Regions from separate parts of the Mumia spirodelae genome, predicted to be linked through region 2. Evidence: riboswitches for the same ligand, from Rfam matches in the RefSeq annotation. Region 2 holds a riboswitch; the other holds the start of a gene.

Region 1 (5,651 bases), on a different contig from region 2:
CGTACCTGATCCCCGACTTCCACAACCCGACCGGCACGCTGATGGACGACGTCACCCGCCAGGACGTCGCGTCGATCCTGCGCCGGTCGACCACGACGCCGATCGTCGACGAGACGATGGCCGAGCTCGCGCTCGACGTCGACGAGCGCGCGATGCCGGTCCCGCTGGCGGCGCACCACCCGGGCGCGGTCACGCTGGGATCGGCCAGCAAGACGTTCTGGGGCGGCCTGCGGATCGGCTGGATCCGCGCCCCGCACGCGGTCGTCCCGCGCCTCGTCGCCGCCCGGGAGACGTTCGACATCGGCACGCCGGTCCTCGAGCAGCTCGCCGTCGCCGAGCTGCTGCGGGTGCGCGAGGAGGTGCTCGACGGGCGCCGTGCACGCCTGCGCGACCGCCGTGAGGAGCTCGTGGCGGCGCTGCGCGAGCGACTCCCCGACTGGAGCCTCAACTCCCCCGTCGGCGGGCTGTCGCTGTGGATCCGGCTGCCCGCGCGGGCGTCGAGCCGGCTCGCGGTCGCCGCGGAGTCGCACGACCTCCTCCTCACCGCGGGTCCGCGGTTCTTCCCCGACGGGGGCGGCGAGACCTCGCTGCGCCTGCCGTACGCCCGCAGCGCCGAGCACCTCGCCGACGCCGTCGACCGGCTCGCCCTCGCGTGGGAGACGGTGCTCGCGGGCCGCGCCGCGCCGTCGACGTCGCGCCGGCGTCCCGCGCTCACGGCCTAGCGCGGGCCGGACCCCGAGACCTCCGGCCAGGTCTCGCCACGCCACGACGCGTCCCAGAACATCCACTCGAACCGCGTCGCCCGCTCGTACGCCGCGAGCATGTCTCCGCGACGTGCGTCGGTGACGCCCTCCGCGAGGCGGTCGGTCCACTCCTCCATCCGCGTGACCGCGGCGTCGAAGGCCGGGTCGGAGTAGGTGTCGATCCAGGCGCGGTACGGGTGCGCGGCATCGTCGGCCCGCAGCGCCACCGCCTTGCCGACCTCGAGATAGACGCGGAAGCACGGCAGCACGCCGGCGACCCCGACCTCGACCGGCGCGTACGCGGCGTCGGCCAGCAGGCTCCCCGCGTACGCCCGGCAGGTCGGCGTGGGCTCCGGCGCGTCAGGGGCGTCCGGGTCGATGCCGAGCGGCGCGAGGAATCCCTGGTGCAGCAGCCGCTCGGCCTGCACGGCCTCCGCAGCCGCCCCGGCCAGCTCCGCGGCCAGCGCCGGGTCGCCCGCGCGGGCCGACAGCATCGCCAGCGTGCTCGCGTAGCGCGACAGGTAGTGCGCGTCGTCGAGCAGATACCGAGCGAAGACCCCCTGCGGCAACGAGCCGTCGGCGAGACCGGCGACGAAGGGGTGCGCGAGGATCGCGTCGTACCAGTCCGCGACGTGCTCCCACGCCGCCTCCGAGAAGGCGCTCCTGCCCGTCGTCCTCACGTCGTTCGTCCGCACCGTGCTCATCCTCGCTGCCTCCACAGGTGATCGACCGGGCCGTGCCCGTGCCCCACCGAACGGTCGGCGCCGCTGCGCAGCGCACCGGTGAGGAAGTCCTTGGCCATCGCCACCGCGTCGCGCAGGGGCATCCCGAGCGCGATGCCCGAGGCGATCGCCGACGAGAGCGTGCAGCCGGTGCCGTGCGTGTTCGGGGTGTCGATCCGAGGCGCCGCGAACACGCGCACACCGTCGTCGTCGGCCAGGACGTCGACGCTCTCCGGACCGCCGAGGTGGCCGCCCTTCACCAGCACCGCGGCAGCGCCCACCTCGCGCAGACCGAGAGCGACGTCCTCCAGCGCCTCCGCGTCCTTCGCCGGCTCCGCCCGGCCGAGCACGGCTGCCTCGGGCACGTTGGGCGTGATGACGGTCGCCAGCGGCAGCAGCGTCGTACGGATCGCGTCCACCGTGTCCTCCGGCACGAGCCGGTCGCCCGACGTCGCCACCATCACCGGGTCGAGGACCACCGGCACGTCGTGCCGCGCGAGCACCTCGGCGATGGCGCCCACGACGTCGGCGGTGCCGAGCATGCCGATCTTGATCGCGCCCACGTCGAGGTCGTCGAGCACGGCGCGCACCTGGTCGGCCACGAACGACGGCGGGACGGCGTGGATGCCGGTGACGCCACGCGTGTTCTGGACGGTCAGGGCGGTGAGCGCGGCAGCGCCGTACACGCCGAGCGCGCCCGCCGTCTTGAGGTCGGCCTGGATGCCCGCTCCCCCCGACGGGTCGGACCCCGCGATCGAGAGCATGACGGGAAGGCTGTTCACGAGGAACCTCCTGTCCGGGCCGCGAGTGCGGTGTCGACCTGGGCACGCAGCCTCCGCGCCGCGGCCCCCGGATCGGGTGCCGAGCAGATCGCCGACACGACGCACACCCCGTCCGCTCCGGCGGCGACGACGGACGCCGCGTTGTCCGCGTTGATGCCACCGATCGCGACCAGCGGCAGGGTGGCCGGGATCGCGTCGCGCAGGCGGCGTACGCCGTCCAGGCCCCACGGCGCCGTGGTGTCGGTCTTCGTCGGCGTGGGCCACACCGGGCTGACCGCGAGATAGCTGCACGCCGCCAGCGCCGCCGCGTCGTCGAGCTGCGCCAGGTCGTGCAGCGACCAGCCGACCGCCACGTCGTCGCCGAGCACCGCGCGCACGTCGGCCGGATGGAGGTCGTCGGGCCCGACGTGGAGCCCCGCACCGGGGAGCGCCCGCGCCACCTCGAGGTCGTCGTTGACGAGGAACGTCGCGCCGGTCCCGCCGATCCGCTCGACGATACGCGACCCCATTCGGACGAGACCGTCACGCGAAGCCGTCTTGTCGCGCAGCTGGACCGTCGTGACGCCGCCGGCGACCGCGTCCGCCACCACGTCGACCAGGTCGGCCTCCCTCGGCACGTCACCCGTGACGAGGTAGAGACGCAGGTCGCTCGGGCGTCCGGACATCAGCGGGAGACGACGGCGGCGACGGCGTCCGAGGACAGCGTCGAGAGGGCGTCCAGGAGGCGCCAGCGCAGCGACCCGGGACCCTCGGCGAGCGGGGCCGCCTGCTCGACCGCCGCGGTGAGGATCGCCAGGGCGCTCGCGGACGCCTCGAACGCGTCGTCGTGGACGGCGCAGGCGGCGGCGACCAGGGCGCTCGCCGAGCAGCCCAGCGCCGTGATCATCGGAGCGCGGGCGTCGCCGCCGCGGATCTCCGCGGTGCGGGTGCCGTCGGTGACGACGTCCACGGCCCCCGTCATGGCGACGACGGTCTCGAGCTTGGAGGCCAACGCCTCGGCGTCGGTCCGCACCTCGGCGGTGTCGGCGTCGGCGTCGACGCCGCGACCGGCGCCGGTGGCCGTCGCGATCGCGAGGATCTCGCTGGCGTTCCCGCGGATGACCGTCGGCCGCCGCTCGATCAGCGTCGCGACCGTGTCGCGCCGGTACGAGGTGGCGCCGACCGCGACCGGGTCGAGGATCCACGGCTTTCCGGAGGCCGCGGCGACGTCGACGGCCGCCAGCATCCCCTCCACCCACGGCGGGGACAAGGTGCCGATGTTCGCGACGACCGCCTGCGCGATGCCGGCGAACTCCCCCGCCTCGCGAGCGTCGTGCACCATCGCGGGCGACGCACCCGCGGCGTTCAGCAGGTTGGCGGCGATGTCCATCGACACGTAGTTCGTGATCACCTGGACCAGCGGGCCGGACGCCCTGAGCTGGTCGTGGACGTGGACAGCAGTGCGTGGTTCGAGCATCAGGCTCCCTCTCGCCGGTATGACCCGGATCAGGTTCGGCGGGTGTGTTCTCAGCCTCGTGGGCACCCCGGCCTCTCAACTGCTGGTGACGATAACAGAGTGCCGCCGAACCCCTTCCGCAGGTGGCGCCGTGCCCGGTACGGTGCGGGCAGCCCACCCGTCCCCTTCCCCCGAGGGTTACGAATGGAACCGGCTCGTCGCGTCCGTCGTGCCTGGCGCCGCGGAGGTACGCGCGAGGTCTACCTCGCCTCCCGCCGCTGGCTCGCGCGGCTCATCTACCCCGGAGACCTGCCGCGCCCCCGAGAACGACGACGGCGGTGAGCCCGGTCCCCTCGCGATCACCTCGCGTGGGACCAGGCTCACCGCCGCTGCGGGAGCCGAGCGCTACCGCGCCCTACCGACGAGCGCTACCGCGCCCTACCGACGTGGCGCTACCGCGCCCTACCGACGAGCGCTACCGCGCTGCCGTGCCCTCGGTGTAGTCGTCGTCCGAGCTCTTCACCCACGCCATGAGCTTGCGCAGCTCGCGGCCGGTCGCCTCGATCGGGTGCTGCTCGCCCTCGGCGCGCAGCTTCTTGAACTCCGGCGCACCGGCGTCCTGGTCGGCGATGAAGCGCTCGGCGAACGCGCCGTTCTGGATGTCGGCGAGGACGGCCTGCATGTTCTCCTTGACACGCGCGTCCACGACCCGCGGGCCGGAGACGTAGTCGCCGTACTCGGCGGTGTCGGACACCGACCAGCGCTGCTTGGCGATGCCACCCTCGTACATGAGGTCGACGATCAGCTTCAGCTCGTGGAGGCACTCGAAGTACGCGACCTCCGGCTGGTAGCCGGCCTCGGTCAGCGTCTCGAAGCCCGCCTGGACGAGCGCCGACACGCCACCGCAGAGGACGGCCTGCTCACCGAACAGGTCGGTCTCGGTCTCCTCGGTGAAGGTCGTCTTGATGCCGCCGGCACGCAGGCCGCCGATCGCCTTCGCGTACGAGAGCGCGAGCGCCCACGCGTTGCCGGTCGCGTCCTGCTCGACCGCGACGAGCACCGGCACGCCGCGACCCTCGACGTACTCACGACGCACCAGGTGACCCGGGCCCTTCGGCGCGATCATCGCGACGTCGACACCGGCCGGCGGCTTCACGTAGCCGTAGCGGATGTTGAAGCCGTGCCCGAAGATCAGGGCGTCGCCGTCGTTGAGGTTGGGCTCGATCGCCTCGGCGTACAGGCTGCGCTGCGCCGGGTCCGGAGCGAGGACGACGATGACGTCGGCCTCGGCGCACGCCTCGGCCGGGGTGAGCACCCGAAGGCCCTCGTTCTCGGCCTTCGCGCGGCTCTTCGAGCCCTCGGGGAGGCCGACGCGGACGTCGACGCCCGAGTCACGCAGCGACAGCGCGTGGGCGTGGCCCTGGCTGCCGTAGCCGAGGACGGCCACGCTGCGGCCCTGGATGACGCTCAGGTCGGCGTCGTCGTCATAGAACAGCTCAGGCACGGGGTTACTCCTTCTCGTGGTGCCGAGTGGCACCGGTGTGGTGCCGTTGGGTGGGGCGTGCGGCCGTGTTCGACCGTACGCTCAGGCGGTCTGGGTGGATGCGCCGGGGACCGATCGCAGCGTCCGGTCGGTGATCGACCGCCCGCCGCGTCCGATCGCGACACGTCCGGACTGGGCGATCTCGCGGATCCCGAACGGCTCGAGCACCCGCAGCATCGCCCCGAGCTTGCCGGGGTCGCCGGTGGCCTCGATCGTCACCGCGTCGACCGCGACGTCGACGACCTTCGCCCGGAACAGCTGGACGGTCTCGAGGACCTGCCCGCGGGTCTGGGAGTCGGCACGGACCTTGATCAGCATCAGCTCGCGCTCGACCGCGCTGGCCGGCTCGAGCTCGACGATCTTGAGGACGTTGACGAGCTTGTTGAGCTGCTTGGTGACCTGCTCGAGCGGGAGCTCGTCGACGTT
Region 2 (5,651 bases):
GTCGCGGGCGTACTCGCGTCGCTGGTGTCCACCGTGCTCGGGACGGTCGGCGGCGTCGCGCTCGCCCGAGCCCGTCCCGGCGCACGCTGGGCGGCGCTGCTGACGGCGCTGCTCGCGGTCACGCTGATCACGCCGGAGGTCATCGACGGCATCTCGATCCTGCCGTGGCTCGTCACGCTGGGGACCGACGGCGGCGTCGCGGTCGTCAACAACGGCATGGTGCGGCTCGTGATCGTGCACACGTCGCTCGCGCTCGCGGTGGTCACGTTCATCGTGCGGGCGCGGATGCGGGGCATGGACGAGCAGATCGAGGAGGCGGCGGCCGACCTGTACGCGACCCCGTGGAACAGGTTCCGTCAGGTCACGCTGCCGCTGGCGTGGCCGGGCATCTTCGCCGGCGCCCTGATGGCGTTCACGCTCAGCCTCGACAACACCATCGTGGCGTCGTTCGTCCAGGTGCCGGGCTACACGCCGTGGCCGGTCTACGTCTTCGGCTCGCTCAAGGTCGGCCTGCGCCCGGAGATTGCCGCGGTGTCGACGGTGCTGCTCCTCCTGACGCTGGCCGCGCTCGCCGTGGTGTGGGCGGTGCTCCGGCGCTCCGGCGACGACAACGCCGCCGTCGCCTCGACCTTCACGGGCGGGTGAGACCGGTGACGCGCGCACAGGACAGGCTGCTGTCGGGCGACGTCGGCACGCACCCGCTCGACGCGGGCGAGCTCGACCCGGCGGACGTCGTGGCCGGGACACCGTCGGTCGCATCCCGCACGCTCTCGACCCTCGGCGACACCGAGGTCGGCCTCTGGGAGATCACCACGGGGACCGTGCGCGACACCGAGGTGGACGAGGTGTTCGTGGTGCTCTCCGGCGACGCGACGGTGCGGTTCGACGACGGCAGCACGCTCGTCCTCGGTCCGGGCGTCGCCGTGCGCCTGCACGCGGGCGACCGGACGGTGTGGGAGGTCCGCGAGACGCTCCGGAAGGTCTACGTGGCGTAGCCCTGCGTCACGAATCGGCATCGGACGGGACGATTCCTCCGAATTCGTTCGTACGGCGCGCGTCTGCGGGCGACCATGGTCCGGTGAGGATCCCAGGGGCGCCCCGGCTGCGCGTGCTCGACACGCGTCGGCGTACCCGTCTCGCCGCGGCGCTGGTCCTCGCGCTGGTCGCCGTCGCGCTCGTCGTCGAGATCGGTGGCGACGCGAGCGGCGCCGAGGGAGAGCGCTGCGCGAGCTTCGCCGCCGCGTCGCAGGCGCGCCGTGCCGCACCGGTCGCGAAGACCGGGCAGGACCTCGTCGTGATCGGCGACTCGTGGGCCGCCGGCCTCGGGCTCGACGACCCCGGCCGCTCGTGGACGTCGCGGCTGGACGGTCGCGTCCACGTCGACGCGTTCTCCGGCTCCGGCTTCAGCCGGCACGCGAGCCCGTGCTCCGGCGCGTGGTTCGCCGCGCGGGCGCCGCGGGCGGTGGCGGCAGGTGCCGACCTCGTGCTCGTGGAGGGCGGCCTCAACGACGTGGACCAGTCCGACGCCGCGCTGCGGGCCGGGTTCGCCCGGGTGATGCGCGCGGTCCAAGGGCCGCCGGTCGTCGTGGTCGGACCGGCCGCCGCGCCGGCTCGCGAGGCGGGCGCCCGGCGGGTGGACGCCGTGCTGGCCACCCTGGCGAGCGAGGCCGGCGCCGCGTACGTCTCGACCGTCGGGCTCGACCTCGACTACCTCGAGGACGGACTGCACCTCACCCTCGACGGCCACCGCGAGCTCGGTGACTTCGTGGCCCGGAGCCTGGCGGAGCTGGCCGGGTAAGGTCACCCTCATGAGCGAGAGCCAGCCCGATCCCGAGGCCGTCGCGCCCGAGCAACGGCTGTTCGACATGGCGCGCGACGGCGACGCCGACACGTTGATGGCCCAGGTCGAGGCGGGGGTCCCGGTCGACCTCACCGACGACGCCGGCAACACGCTCCTCCTGCTCGCCGCCTACCACGGTCACGCCGACATCGTGCAGCGCCTCGTGGACGCCGGGGCCGACCCGAACCGGCTCAACGACCGCGGGCAGGGCGCGCTGGCGGGGGCGATCTTCAAGGCCGAGGAGCTCGTGGTCTCGGTGCTCCTCGGCGCCGGTGCCGACCCCGACATCGGGACGCCGTCCGCGCGGGCCACCGCAGCGATGTTCGGGCGGGAGAGCCTGCTCACCTGACGGCGGGATAGAGTCGGGAGAACGACAGGGGAGCGCACGGTGCCGGACGGCACAGCGCGCTGAGAGTGCGGAAGAGCCGCAGACCCTCCGAACCTGCTCCGGTTAGCACCGGCGAAGGGAGTCATCATGGCTGCTGCCATCCGTCCAACCACGTCCACGACCCGCTACCGCACCATCGACCTCGTCACGGTGGCGATGCTCGGCGTCGCGATCGGCGTCGTCTTCTGGGGCTGGAACCAGCTCTTCGCCGTGGTCAGCGGCACGGCGCTGTTCACGTTCCCCCCGAGCGCCGGCCTGATCTCCGGCGTCTGGCTGATCGGCGGGGTCGTGGGCGGCCTCGTCGTCCGCAAGCCGGGGGCCGCCCTGGGCACCGAGCTCGTCGCCGCCGTCGTGTCCGCCCTGCTGGGCAACCAGTGGGGGATGTCGGTCGTCGTCTCGGGGCTCATCCAGGGCGCCGGGGCCGAGCTCGTGTTCGCGCTGCTGCTCTACCGGCGGTGGGGCGTCGTCGCGGCCGCGGCGGCCGGTGCGCTCGCCGGGGCGGCGGAGGCCGTCTACGAGTGGTTCGCCTACTACGCGGACTGGTCGTTCGGCTACCAGCTCGTCTACCTCGCGTTCTACGTCGTGTCCGGTGCCGTCGTGGCCGGGGCCGGCGGCTGGGCCCTCGTCCGGGGGCTCGCGTCGACCGGCGCGCTCGACGCGTTCGGACCCGGGCGCGAGCACCACGACCGTGCGGCGTCGCCCTCGCGCGACGCCTCGCGGGCGTGACCGGCTCCTTCACCCTCCGAGGCTTCGGCTGGCGCCCGCTCGGACGTCGTGAGCCCGTCGTTGCCGGGCTCGACCTGCGCGTCGAGCCCGGCGAGCGCGTGCTGCTCGCGGGACCGTCCGGCGCGGGCAAGTCGACGGTTCTCCGCGCCGCCGCCGGCGTGCTCGCCTCGACCGGAGACGGCGACGTGCTCGGCGAGGTGTGGGCCGAGGGACGGGTCGGGCTGCTCCTGCAGAACCCGGGCGACGCGGTCGTCGCCGAGCGGGTCGGGCGCGACGTCGCCTTCGGGCTGGAGAACGCGCACGTCCCGCGGGAGGAGATCTGGCCCCGCGTGCGCGAGGCGCTGGACGCCGTGCGCCTCCCGTACGGCACCGGCCACGCGACGTCGGCGCTCTCCGGTGGCGAGCTGCAGCGGCTCGCCCTTGCCGGCGTGGTCGCGTCGCGGGCCGACCTGCTCCTCCTCGACGAGCCGACGTCGATGCTCGACGACGTCAACGCCGACGCGGTCCGCCGGTGCGTGGCCGACGTCGTCGCCGCGACCGGAGCGACGCTGGTCGTCGTCGAGCACCGGCTCGAGCCGTGGCTCGCCCACGTCGACCGCGTCGTCGTGCTCGGGCGCGACGGGGCGGTGGTGGCCGACACCGACCCCGCGAAGTTCGTCCGCGCGCTGAGCGGCGAGCTCACGGCTGCCGGGGTCTGGATGCCGGGGGTGAAGGCCCCCGAGCCGGTCGAGCCGCCCGAGGCGCTGGTGCAGCCCGACGGTCCGGCTCCGCAGCTGGACGCGGTCGCGCTCAGCGTCGACCTGCGGCGCAGCGACATCCGCGGAGCCACCGTGAGCCCGGCGCTGCGCGACGTGGAGGCGTCGCTGGTCCCGCACGAGGTCACGCTCCTCGGCGGTCCGAGCGGTGCGGGGAAGTCGACGCTGCTCGCGGCATTTGGTGGGCTGCGGCGTCCGACCGCAGGCGAGGTCGCGATCACGGGCGACCACGGGGACCGACGATTCCGCGGCTCCGGGCGCCGCCGAAGGCGTGGGGCGGCGAATCGTGTGTCGATGTGGTCGCTGCGCTCGCGCGAGCTCGCCCCGCTGCTCGGGTGGGTCCCCCAGAACCCCGAGCACGGGTTCCTCACCACGCGGGTCCGGGACGAGGTCGCGGCGACGGCGCACCGTGTCGGCGCGACGGTCGACGTCGACGCGGTGCTCGCGCACCTCGGGCTGGACCACCTCGCCGACGCGAACCCGTACCGGCTCTCCGGCGGCGAGCAGCGACGGCTCGCGCTCGGCGCGGCGCTCGCGCACCGGCCTCCCGTGCTGCTGCTCGACGAGCCGACGGTCGGTCAGGACCGGGGGACCTGGGCGGCGGTCGCCGGGTGGATGCGGGCGGCCGCGCGGGCCGGAGCCACCGTCGCCGCCGCGAGCCACGACGACGACCTGGCCGCGCTCGCCGACCGCGTCGTCCGTCTCGACGGCGGACGCGTCGCCGTAGCCGCGCCTGCCGAGGAGCCGCGATGAGGCGGATCGTCCCGGACGCGAACCCGCTGGTCCTCCTCGCCGTCGGGACCCTGGCCATCGTCGCGTCGCTCGCGGTCGACGACCTGCGGACGGCCGCGGTCGCCCTCGGGGCGTACGCGGTGGCGGGCGCGCTGCTCCTCCCGTCGGCCCGGTCCGCGATCGCCCGCTTCGCCGCGATCGCGGTGGCGTCGGTGTCCCTGGTCTGGTCGACCTGGTGGCTCGGCGGGCGCGACGTCGAGGTGGCGCTGACCGCCGGGCTCCGCATCATCGTGCTCGCGCTGCCGGGAGCGGTGCTGGCGGCGTACGTCGACCCGTCGCGCCTCGCCGACCAGCTCGGCCAGCGCCTGCGGCTGCCCGCCCGCCCGGTGGTGGCCTTCGCGGCGGCGATGCAGAGGTTCGGCGCGCTGAAGGAGACCTGGGGTCAGCTCGACCGGACGCGTCGGGCGCGTGGGTTCGGCCCGACCCGCAACCCGGTCTCGCGGTTGCGCCACGCGGTCTCGTTGGCGTTCGCCCTGCTCGTCTCGGCGCTGCGGGACGCGGCGCGGATGTCGGTGGCCATGGACGCGCGCGGGTTCGCCGACGCCCGGACGCGCACGTGGGCCGAGCCGGCCCCCTGGTCGCGCGCCGACTCGGCGCTGCTCCTGCTCGGTGTCCTTCTCGCGCTGGTGCCCTGGCTGGTCCGCTGAGCGCCGACGCGAAGGGGGTGTGCCGACCGTCACGTCGCGTCCTCTAGGATCGGCTCCAGTAAGCGATCGCTTAGTGCGGAGGGATCCGGATGCGCGTCTTCAAGAACCTGGCCGAGCTCACGTCCTGCGTGGGGGAGGAGCTGGGCGTCAGCGACTGGCACGAGGTCACCCAGGAGCAGGTGAACCTCTTCGCGGAGGCGACCGGCGACCACCAGTGGATCCACGTCGACCCCGAGAAGGCGGCGCAGGGTCCGTTCGGCCGGACGATCGCGCACGGCTACCTGACCGTCTCGCTGATCCCGATGCTGTCGGCGGAGACCTACAAGGTCGAGGGCGTCAAGATGGGCGTCAACTACGGCTCCGACAAGGTGCGCTTCCCCGCCCCGCTCCCCGTCGGATCGAAGGTCCGCGGCCGCGCCACCCTCGTCGAGGTCGCGCCCGCAGCCTTCGGCCAGCGCGTCACGGTCGACTTCACCCTCGAGGCCGAGGGTGTCGACAAGCCG

The links. Region 2 has a riboswitch for thiamine pyrophosphate ahead of ACQSSQ_RS14415 (ECF transporter S component). Riboswitches for the same ligand answer to the same signal wherever they lie in the genome.
Region 1: it holds a riboswitch for thiamine pyrophosphate, as region 2 does, so the genes downstream of both, thiM (hydroxyethylthiazole kinase) here and ACQSSQ_RS14415 (ECF transporter S component) in region 2, are expected to answer to the same signal.

What each region holds. Positions count from the first base shown of each region.
Region 1 covers NZ_JBODSD010000004.1:427,559-433,209, forward strand. The annotation lists gene yczR (MocR-like transcription factor YczR) at 1-722, shown strand, start outside; gene ACQSSQ_RS19940 (TenA family protein) at 719-1,438, opposite strand; gene thiD (bifunctional hydroxymethylpyrimidine kinase/phosphomethylpyrimidine kinase) at 1,444-2,247, opposite strand; gene thiE (thiamine phosphate synthase) at 2,244-2,912, opposite strand; gene thiM (hydroxyethylthiazole kinase) at 2,912-3,703, opposite strand; TPP riboswitch at 3,692-3,783, opposite strand; gene ilvC (ketol-acid reductoisomerase) at 4,158-5,186, opposite strand; gene ilvN (acetolactate synthase small subunit) at 5,268-5,651, opposite strand, start outside.
Region 2 covers NZ_JBODSD010000002.1:1,055,246-1,060,896, reverse strand. The annotation lists gene ACQSSQ_RS14435 (ABC transporter permease) at 1-645, shown strand, start outside; gene ACQSSQ_RS14430 (cupin domain-containing protein) at 651-995, shown strand; gene ACQSSQ_RS14425 (GDSL-type esterase/lipase family protein) at 1,079-1,798, shown strand; gene ACQSSQ_RS14420 (ankyrin repeat domain-containing protein) at 1,809-2,189, shown strand; TPP riboswitch at 2,206-2,326, shown strand; gene ACQSSQ_RS14415 (ECF transporter S component) at 2,316-2,954, shown strand; gene ACQSSQ_RS14410 (ABC transporter ATP-binding protein) at 2,951-4,462, shown strand; gene ACQSSQ_RS14405 (energy-coupling factor transporter transmembrane component T family protein) at 4,459-5,148, shown strand; gene ACQSSQ_RS14400 (MaoC family dehydratase) at 5,238-5,651, shown strand, end outside.